DNA from 2 places in the Exiguobacterium sp. s125 genome. Region 2 is predicted to be linked to the other one. Evidence: riboswitches for the same ligand, from Rfam matches in the RefSeq annotation. Region 2 holds a riboswitch; the other holds the start of a gene.
What was found. Region 2 has a riboswitch for S-adenosylmethionine ahead of KNQ05_RS01445 (methionine ABC transporter ATP-binding protein). Riboswitches for the same ligand answer to the same signal wherever they lie in the genome.

Region 1: linked by a shared signal. The riboswitch ahead of ribD (bifunctional diaminohydroxyphosphoribosylaminopyrimidine deaminase/5-amino-6-(5-phosphoribosylamino)uracil reductase RibD) and the one ahead of KNQ05_RS01445 (methionine ABC transporter ATP-binding protein) in region 2 are both predicted to bind S-adenosylmethionine.

The regions. Positions count from the first base shown of each region.
Region 1 is NZ_JACSMI010000007.1:72,746-78,067, forward strand. It holds gene KNQ05_RS13930 (thymidine kinase) at 95-712, shown strand; gene KNQ05_RS13935 (alpha/beta hydrolase) at 896-1,654, opposite strand; SAM riboswitch class I at 1,715-1,817, opposite strand; SAM riboswitch class I at 2,033-2,137, shown strand; FMN riboswitch at 2,290-2,434, shown strand; gene ribD (bifunctional diaminohydroxyphosphoribosylaminopyrimidine deaminase/5-amino-6-(5-phosphoribosylamino)uracil reductase RibD) at 2,593-3,639, shown strand; gene ribE (riboflavin synthase) at 3,624-4,250, shown strand; gene ribB (3,4-dihydroxy-2-butanone-4-phosphate synthase) at 4,250-5,322, shown strand, end outside.
Region 2 is NZ_JACSMI010000001.1:301,980-307,301, reverse strand. It holds gene KNQ05_RS01460 (MDR family MFS transporter) at 1-859, opposite strand, end outside; gene KNQ05_RS01455 (MetQ/NlpA family ABC transporter substrate-binding protein) at 932-1,759, opposite strand; gene KNQ05_RS01450 (methionine ABC transporter permease) at 1,792-2,457, opposite strand; gene KNQ05_RS01445 (methionine ABC transporter ATP-binding protein) at 2,454-3,476, opposite strand; SAM riboswitch class I at 3,555-3,661, opposite strand; gene KNQ05_RS01440 (bifunctional cystathionine gamma-lyase/homocysteine desulfhydrase) at 3,721-4,887, opposite strand; gene KNQ05_RS01435 (PLP-dependent cysteine synthase family protein) at 4,880-5,322, opposite strand, start outside.

The sequences.
Region 1 (5,322 bases), on a different contig from region 2:
GATTTTTGATTTCGAGAAGTCAACTCTTTTCCTTATATTCGATTCGGGCTATACTCGTTAAAGTGACTAATTTTAGAGGACGGTGTCTGCAATGATGCATGTAATAAATCAGTATGGTTGGATTGAAGTGATTTGCGGAAGTATGTTCTCTGGTAAGTCGGAAGAATTGATTCGACGCGTTCGCCGGGCTCAGTACGGGAAGTTGCCGGTCCAAGTGTTTAAACCGGCAATCGACGACCGTTATCATGAAGAACATGTCGTCTCGCACGTCGGCAACTCTGTCATCGCGGTACCGATGGCGACGAGCCGTGACGTGTACGCGGCAGTCGCACAAGAGACACAAGTGGTCGCGATTGACGAAGTTCAGTTCTTTGATGATGAAATCGTCGATGTCATCGAGGCCCTCGCGCAGGACGGAAAACGTGTCATCTGTGCCGGACTCGATCAAGACTTCCGGGCGGAACCATTCGGTAAGATGCCGGAACTTCTCGCACGGGCAGAGTTCGTCACGAAACTGCAGGCGATCTGCCTGTCGTGCGGTGACCCGGCATCGCGGACGCAACGTTTAATCGACGGTCGACCTGCCAACTACAATGATCCAATCATTTTAGTCGGCGCGTCAGAGTCGTATGAGCCGCGTTGCCGCCACTGCCATGAAGTGCCGGGGAAATCGCAAGCCCTGCAACAATGGAAGAAACAGCAACAGAACTGATGAAGTAAACGAAGGACTGATTCATCAGTCAGGACCACATCAATCAAATGGCCGATACTCCCATCGTTTCAAGGGAGCATCGGCCATTTTTTTTGCGCATTCATATTGTTCTGGACGGCTTAGTCGATGCTTGAAACACGCATCGAAACAGTCTTCATCCCTTGCTTTTGCGCAGGAAAGACATCAACCGGTGTGGGTCAAACGACTATATTGGTGTACAAAGTGTGTTGCCTCGCGGACAATCGTTTCTTGATCATAATCGAGGGTCGCGACATGATAGGAGTCAAGCAGGCAATAGCTCCGTTTGTCCGTCGAACCGATGACTTGATAAAGGTAATCCGAACTTTCAGGCGGGACGACATGGTCTTCGGCAGAATATAAAATAAGTGTTGGAATCTCGATGGCTGGTAAGAGTGGACGTGTCTGGTCAATCAAGGTCAAAAGTTCCGATGCGCAGACGACAGGGACCTGGTCATAGATGATTTCAAACGCTTCACGTTTAATGTCTGGGGTACTTTCTTTTAAGTAGCGTGGACAGTCTTCAAAAGATAATGCTTCATAGGCAGGAATCGCTAACGCTGCATTGATCGTAATCAATCCGTCAGCAGGTAATCCTTCCGCGACGAGTGCAAGGGCAAGTGTCGCACCCATCGATTGTCCGGCGATGAAAATGGACGAACAATGATTGGTTAAGACGTCGAACCCTTGGCGGAGGCTTTGTTTCCAATCTTCAGCAGTCGACGCTTCGAAATCACGGATGCTCGTCCCGTGTCCGTCGAGACGCGGGGCATACACGGTAAACCCTTGGGCGGCAAACTGCTCTCCGACAGTACGGACGCTTTGAGGGGTTGCGTTAAAACCGTGAGACAGTAAAATACCGATTGGACCTCGTTCAACCAAAAAAGCTTCTGCGCCAAACAGGACGGGTGATGATGAATTCATAAAGGGTTCCTCCTTCTATTAAAAAACTCGTAGTGCTTTAGGCGCACTACGAGATTCTCGTAGGTATCATCCAAAGCATCGGCTTTGCTGGTCGGAGCACCTTGCATGTTGCAGGTTGCCGTGGGTTCGTAGAGCCAGATCTCTCGCCCACTCTTGATATATCGTATAGGAATTGTCGGAATAATCATTGTGAAGAGGATAGCATTGATTGAAATACGTTGTCAAGACGTCAAAAAGAAGTCGAAATTGATAAACTGGGTAATTTGGTTTAATTTTGAAAATATGGTTGACTTGAGAAAGGAATCCCCGTAGTGTAAGCATTAGATTCACGACATAAGAACGACTTGAAACATCACACATATGAACTTCATACCGTAGCACTTATCGAGAGAGGTGGAGGGACTGGCCCTACGAAACCTCGGCAACAGACTTCTTACGTCGTACTGTGCCAATTCCGTCAGACGTTTGTCTGAAAGATGAGCGGAGCGGATTCTGCCTTAGTGCAGATGGAAGGATCCTTTTCTTTTAAGAGAAGGGTCCTTTTTTTGATGTTTTCCTAAAAAAAGAGAATGAAATACAATTCATTTTGTATTTTAGAATGACCTGTGCTAGTCTTGAGCTGTATAACTCAATAACCAGTTCTTCGGGGTAGGGTGAAAATCCCAACCGGCGGTGATGCGATTGATAAATCGATGAGCCCGCGACCTGCAGTGTACGCACTGTGGCTGACTTGGTGAGACTCCAGGGCCGACGGTAAAGTCCGGATGGGAGAAGGACGAAACAATGCGCTTGCTGCCATTTTCTGAAAAAATGTTTTCAGGGAAAGGTCTGTTTCTGTATGTGTAAAAACAGAAACGCGAGACGCTTATTTCGTCAATCCTTCAATCACGACGCCCCTTTTACAGGAGGCGTCTTTTTTATTGAAAGGAGCGGAAAAAATGGAAACATTCATGAGTTATGCGATGCAACTAGCACACATGTTAAACGGTCAAACGAGCCCGAATCCGAGTGTCGGCTGCGTCATCGTCAAACAGGGGCGGATTGTTGGTTTTGGGGCCCACCGTTATGCGGGAGGACCCCATGCCGAAGTCGAAGCGCTCCTCATGGCAGGTGAAGCAGCACGCGGAGCCGATCTCTACGTGACACTCGAACCGTGCAATCATCACGGCAAAACACCGCCGTGTACGGAAGCAATCCTCGAAGCAGGAATCAATCGTGTTTTTATCGCGACAGAGGACCGCCACGCGCTCGTCGCAGGAAGCGGTATCACACGTCTCCGTCAGGCGGGGATTGACGTCGAAGTCGGTCTACTAAAAGACGAGGCAGTGGCACTGTATGAACCATTTTGGACGGCGATTGAACGAAAACGTCCGCATGTCACAGTGAAAGTCGCCCAAACGATGAACGGGACGATTGCGACGGGTGAACAACGCTTTATCACTTCGGAAGCGGCACGTGCTGACGGACGGCAGTTACGCGGGATACACGACGCGATTCTCGTCGGAAGCGACACGGTGATCATCGATGACCCGGCACTGACGTTGCGCAGTTCGACCGGCATCGAACCGGTCCGTGTCATTGTCGATCGCCGCGGGCGCCTGACTGAAACATTCCAAGTCTTAAACGATGGCTTGAATCCGACGTACTGGCTGACGGAACAGCCACGAACAAGCGAACGGGCGAACGTGACGGTTTTCGTCGGGACGTATGCGACACCGGACCAAATCCTCGAACTTTTATATGAACAAGGTATTCGCAGTCTGTTGATTGAAGGTGGTCCCACGATTCAATCCGCATTTTTAGAAGCGGATCTCGTGGATACGATCGAACTCTATCAGGCACCGTCCCTCTTCAGTGGGACCAAGTCTCTGACGACGGAACAGGACATCGAAGACCGTTTTGATTTAGTGAAAATGAACCAAATCGGACAAGACGTCCATCTCCAGTATGTACGAAAGGAGAGGATGACATGTTTACCGGATTGATTGAAGAACTCGGCACAATAAAACGGAAAGTCCCCCGTCCGAACGGGCTGGCGCTCGAAATTGAAGCGACAGCAGTGCTTGACGGAACAAAGATTGGCGACAGCATTGCCGTTGATGGGATTTGTTTGACGGTGACGGCGATGACGAAGAGCGGATTCACGGCCGATGCCGTCCATGAGACGATCCGAGCGACGTCGCTGCAGACGTTACGGGTCGGAGCAGCCGTTCAACTCGAACGCGCGATGCCGGCGAATGGACGGTTCGGCGGTCACTTCGTCAGCGGTCATATCGACGGAACGGCTCGGTTTCTCAGCCGGCGACCGGACGGTGAAGCGATGGAATACCGTTTTGAGGCAGGCGACTGGAGCAAGTACTGTATTCCGAAAGGATCGATTGCGATTAATGGGACGAGCCTGACGCTGCAACATGTCGGAAACGACGCGGTGACGATTTCATTGATTCCCCATTCACGCCAAGTCACGACGTTCGATCGCTTGCAGACGGGTGCCCTCGTCAATATCGAATGTGACTTGATGGCGAAACATCTCTATCACTTTACGCAGAAGGATGCGAAAACGGACTGGTCGGCATTTTTAGGAGGCGAAGTATGATGAACGGATTTGATTCGATTGAAGAAGCAGTGGATGACTTAAAACGCGGACGACCGATCATCGTCTGTGACGATGAAAACCGTGAGAACGAAGGGGATCTCGTGTTACTTGCGGAACATGCGACACCCGAGATGATTAACTTCATGATCACTTACGGCAAAGGACTCGTCTGTGTCCCGGTCAGTCCGGATATCGCAACACGACTCGAACTCCGGCCGATGACAGATGTCAACACGGATCCGCACGGAACGGCTTTTACGATCAGCATTGATCATGAAGATGCGAAAACCGGCATCAGTGCAGCGGAACGGGCAATGACGATTCAGCGGATGTTGACGGATGGTCCAAAGCAGTTCAAGCGTCCCGGACACATCTTTCCGTTGATCGCAAACGAAGGCGGCGTCCGCGTCCGGCGTGGTCATACGGAAGCAGGGATTGATTTGGCACGGCTCGCGGGAAGCGCCGAAGCGGCCGTCATCTGTGAAATCATTTTAGACGACGGGACGATGGCACGGGTTGATGATTTAGTGACGTATAAAGCAGAACATGATTTAAAAATGATTACGATCGATGCTCTCGTCCGCTATCTCGAGCGCTCTGTCCGCCGTGAAGCGGAAGTCTTGTTACCGACGACGCACGGGGCGTTTCGGATGCTTGGTTATACGACACCTGACGCCAAGGAACATGTCACGGTGCTATCAGGTGAAGCAGAAGACGGGATGCTCGTCCGCGTTCATTCCGAATGTCTGACGGGTGACGTCTTCGGATCAAAACGGTGTGACTGCGGTCCGCAACTCGACGCGGCGCTCGACCGGATTGAACAAGAAGGTGGTGCTGTCCTCTACTTGCGGCAAGAAGGGCGGGGGATTGGTCTGATGGCGAAGCTGAAAGCCTATGAGCTCCAAGAACAAGGACTCGATACGGTCGAGGCGAACCATGCGCTCGGATTCGCAGCCGACTTACGCGACTACGCCGTCGCAGCAGCGATGCTTCAGGACCTCGGTGTCACGAAAATCCGTTTGATGACGAATAACCCGGATAAACAGCAAGCGCTCGAAACATACGGCATCAC
Region 2 (5,322 bases):
CAATCCCGACCGTAATCGAGACGAGCGGCGACGTCTTCATCCCGAACTTCATGATCGGGTACTGGACGATTAATACGGTCACGGCATTAATCGTGATCAATAAAGCAAACAAACTAGTCCCACCGGACAGTAACGTCGTCGTCGTCAAAAATTGCGGCAACGTCGAGTTGAACTGACTGTAGCCGAGAATCCCGAAAATGATACCGGCGAGGGCAAACGTGAAAGCGACGTCCGTTTTCAACAGTTGAACCGTTGCGCCGAACGAAACTTTTTTCCCGCCGTGACTCTCTGTGATCGGATACCGCTGAAACAGGATAAAAATCGCAATCCCGTACGCGAGATAAACAAAGGCTGTTATATAGAAGGTAATCGCTGTATTGCCGGCACTGAGCAATAACGCAATCCCCGGCCCGATCGCAGCCGCGACATTGATCATCGCATAACGGATGTTGAAGACGAACAGTCGATTTTTTTCATCCGTCGTGTCACTGATCAGGGCACGGGCGGATGGTTCAAAAATGGAGCGAAACACGCCGTTCAAGGCACTCAAGGTAAAGAACGCCCAAAACGTCTCGACCTGTGCCAAGGCGATGAAGACGAAAACGAAGCCGAGTGTTCCGGTCAGCATCATCGTCCGACGCCCGTAACGGTCAGACAAGGTCCCGCCGATGAAACTCATGACAAGACTCGAGACGGCTGAAATACTGAGGACCCAGCCGACATCGACCGGGCTGAACTTCAGCACCGTCGATAAATAAATCGCAAAGAATGGCATCGTGATGAACGTCCCGAGCCGTGAGAAAAATGTTCCGAGCAGGACGCCGATCGTCAGCGGATGTAACTGTCGTAAACGGTGCACCTAGAATCCCCCTTCAACTAAAAAAATAATGCATCCTTCCATTATATAGGAAGAATGCATCATTCGAGTGAATTATTTGCTGACCGGAACGACAGCCCCTTTATATTCTTTCGTAATCCAATCCTGTGTCTTTTTCTCGTGTAAGATATCGAGCAATGCCGTCACACGCTCGTCTTTTTCATCACCTTCACGCGTGACGATGATGTTGACGTATGGTGAAGACTCATCTTCAAGGGCAATCGTGTCTTCTAACGGGTTCAAACCGTTATCAATCGCGTAGTTCGTGTTGATGAGGACAGCATCGCCTTCATTGTTTTTATACGCTTGCGGTAAGAGTGACGCTTCGATATTCGTTTTGAACTCAATGTTTTTCGGGTTTTCCGCGATATCGCTAAGCTGAGCATCTGTCGTCTTACCGTCTTTCAACTTAATTAAGCCTTCGTTTTGGAGGAACGTCAAGACACGTCCACGCTCCGCGACGTTTGAGCTCGTCAAGATTGTTGCACCTTTCGGTAACTCGTCAAGCGACTTATATTTCTTTGAGTAGACGCCGAGCGGTTCAACGTGGACGCCGCCTGCATTTTCAAATTTATAAGATTTGTTCTCTTTTTCCTGTTGCTCAAGGTACGGAACGTGTTGGAAATAGTTCGCATCGATTTCTTTTTCAGCGAGTGCCTTGTTCGGCAACACATAATCTTGGAACTTTTTGATTTCGAGTTTGTAGCCTTTTGCTTCATACTCTTTTTGAACGTGCTCTAGGATTTCAGCATGGGGAACGTTTGAAGCACCGATGACAAGTGTCTTCGCGTCGTCTCCTGACGACTCTTCCCCACATGCCGCAAGACTGACTGCTAAGACGGATACTGCTGCTGTACCGACGAATTTTTTCCAAAGTTTCATGAATAATCCCTCCCAAGTTAACTAAAATAGTATTATCGTTTATCGATGGCTTTTACGAGCAGGTCACCAATAATTTGAATGATGAAGACGATGACGAGAATCAACAATGTCGCGATGGCGATGACATCGTTTTGAGAACGCTGGAAACCTTCGATATATGCCATGTCCCCGAGTCCGCCTCCTCCGACTACTCCGGCCATTGCCGTGTAACCGACGAGCGCGACGAGCGTGACGGTGATACCGGAGACGATTGCTGGTAGTGCTTCCGGAATCAACACTTTATAAATGATTTGGAACTTCGTTGCCCCCATCGATTCCGCTGCTTCGATGACACCTTTGTCGACTTCACGCAGTGCCAGTTCGACCATCCGCCCGTAAAACGGTGCCGCCCCAAGAATCAGTGCCGGAAGTGCCGCTGTTGGTCCTAAGAACGATCCGACGATGATGAGCGTCACTGGAATCAATAAAATCAACAATATAATAAACGGAATCGAACGGAAGATGTTGACTAAAAAGCTGAGCACGGAATACAGTGCCCGGTTCTTAAACAATAAGTCTTCATTCGTCGCATACAACAACAGACCAATGATTAAACCGAGTATGAAAGTCGCTAGACCCGCGACGGCTGTCATATAAACGGTACTGCCAGTCGCCGTCCAGACCATTTCCCAATCGAGGTCGTTAAAGAATGTCGTCATCGGTGATCCACCTCCACTTCCACGTCACTCGCTTGAAGCTTCGCGATGACCGCTTGTGTTTCATGTGTCGCACCAATCAGTTGGATGAACAACGTTCCGAGTGCACCGTCTTGCGTCTGTCCGACGTTCCCGCCGATGATATTAAATAATAAGGTCGAATCTTTCATGACTTCTGCCAGGATCGGACTTTCTGCTGTCGAACCGACGAATGTCAGCTGGACGATTTTCCCTGTCGGATAGCGCTCACGGAGTTTCGCGAACGTCAACTCGTTTTCTGTAGACGACGTCAGTTGTTTGACGAATTCTTTTGTCATCGCTTGTTTCGGATGCCGGAAGACTTCTGAAACAGGACCCTGTTCGACGATTTTCCCGGCCTCCATGACGGCGACCCGGTGACAGATTTTTTGAATGACGTGCATCTCGTGTGTGATCAAAACGATCGTCAGTTTTAGTTTTTTATTGATGTCGACGAGTAACTCTAAGATCGAGTCCGTCGTTTTCGGATCAAGGGCGCTTGTCGCCTCGTCACATAATAAGACGTCCGGGTTTGATGCCAGTGCGCGGGCAATCCCGACGCGTTGTTTTTGTCCACCGGATAGTTGTGACGGATAAGCGCCTTCGCGACCGTCGAGTCCAACGAGTTGAATCAGCTCGGCGACCCGTTCTTTCCGGCGTGCTTTCGGATATCCGCCGAGTTCGAGCGGGAACATAATGTTTTCTTCGACCGTTCGTGACCAAAGCAAGTTGAAGTGCTGAAAGACCATCGAGACATTTTTCCGGACGCCGCGTAATTCTTTCGGTCGTAACGTCGTCATCTCGACACCGTCAATTTGAATCGAACCGCTTGTCGGTGCTTCTAACATGTTCAGCAGGCGAATCAAGGTTGACTTCCCTGCACCGGAATAACCAATTATTCCGAAAATTTCGCCGCGCTCAATCGTGAGATCGACGTTTGCGACAGCTTCGACTTCGCCGCGCTTCGAGCGATAAATCTTTCCTACATCCTGTAAACGAATCACTACTGTCCCTCCTAAACATAAAAAAAGTGCGCACGTTTTAGAGCAAACGCGCGCACTTTCAGTACACAAAACCATTTGCTCTCATCTTGCAGACGTTCGTCTGCTGGAATTAGCACCACTTCGGAAATAAATTCCGCGGTTGCCGGGTTTCATCGGGCCAGTCCCTCCACCACTCTTGATAAGAGTTATCGGTATTTAGTTGTTTTTAATATATTTTGAATATTAGCAGGGGTTATTTTGCTTGTCAAACAGTTTTTTCAGAAACTTTTTCGAGCAAACTGAAAGCATGCGTTAAATCTTCTTTCAAATCCTCTGCATCTTCAAGTCCGACCGAGATTCGGACGAGACCATCCGTGATGCCGAGTTCTGCCCGACGTTCTGCCGGAATCGATGCATGTGTCATCCGTGCCGGAACGGAAATCAAACTTTCGACCGCCCCTAAGCTTTCAGCAAGCGTGAAGAAGTGTGACGCTTCCACAAGTTTCTCTGCATTTGCAGCTGAACCGACATCAAAGCTGATCATCCCGCCGAAACCAGTCGCTTGTTTTTGTTGAATCGCATGACCGGGATGCGATGCGAGCCCCGGGTAGAAGATGTTCGAGACGACGTCTTGCGCTTGCAGGAAGCTGACAAGTTCATGTGCTGTCTCTTCGATCGCTTCCATCCGGATACCGAGCGTCCGCAGACCACGGACAAGCAGGAAGCTGTCTTGCGGTCCGAGAATTCCACCCGTCGAGTTTTGGATGAAGTGAAGTTCTTCGCCGAGCGTATCATCGTTGACGACGACAAGCCCTGCGACGACGTCCGAGTGTCCGCCGATGTATTTCGTTGCACTATGCAGCACGATATCTGCCCCAAGCGCGATTGGTTGTTGCAAGTATGGTGTCGCGAACGTGTTGTCGACGACGAGCTTCAAGTCGTGACGACGCGTGATGGCTGCGATCGCTTCGATGTCCGTCACTTTTAATAACGGGTTCGTCGGTGTCTCGACGTAGAGCATCTTCGTGTTGTCCTGAATCGCCGCTTCCGTCGCGCTGAGATCCGTCGTATCGACGAATGTCACTTCGATGTTGAACTTCGGTAGGACACGTTGCATCAAGCGGAACGTTCCGCCGTAGACGTCGTCCGTCATGACGATGTGGTCGCCAGACTGAAGCAGATTGAAGACAGCATGGATCGCCGCCATTCCTGATCCGAACGCGAATCCACGGACGCCTCCTTCAAGATCAGCAATCAATCGTTCGATGCTCGTCCGCGTCGGGTTTGCTGTGCGCGAGTACTCATACCCGTCTTTTAATTGACCGATTTTTTCTTGCTTATATGTGCTCGTTTGATAGATTGGCGGTGTAACGGCACCCGTTGCCTTGTCTACACCCGTTCCTCCGTGAATCAACGCTGTTTTTTTACGCATGTGTCTCGTCCACCTTTTCAAAGATTTGTTGGCTCAAATACCGTTCTGCACTGTCTGCGAAGACGGTAACAATCGTACTTCTAGGATGGCGCTGGGCGATATCGAGCGCCGCGGCGAGTGCCGCTCCTGCTGAACTGCCGACGAGTAACCCTTCACGTGCCGCCAGTTCATGGACCTTCGTAAAAGCATCCGAATCAGAAATCGTATGAATTTCATCAACTAAATCACGAGAAACGAGACTTGGCCATTTGGCTGTCCCGATTCCTTCTGTTTTATGCGGTCCGGCTGACCCTCCGTTGAGGACGGAGCCTTCCGGTTCGACGATTGCCCCTTTTGTCCCGAAGCGTTCTTTTAAGAAAGCCGTCGTTCCGGCAAACGTTCCACCTGATCCGCATCCGGCGACGAACCAGTCGATGTGACCGAGTTCCGCCACAA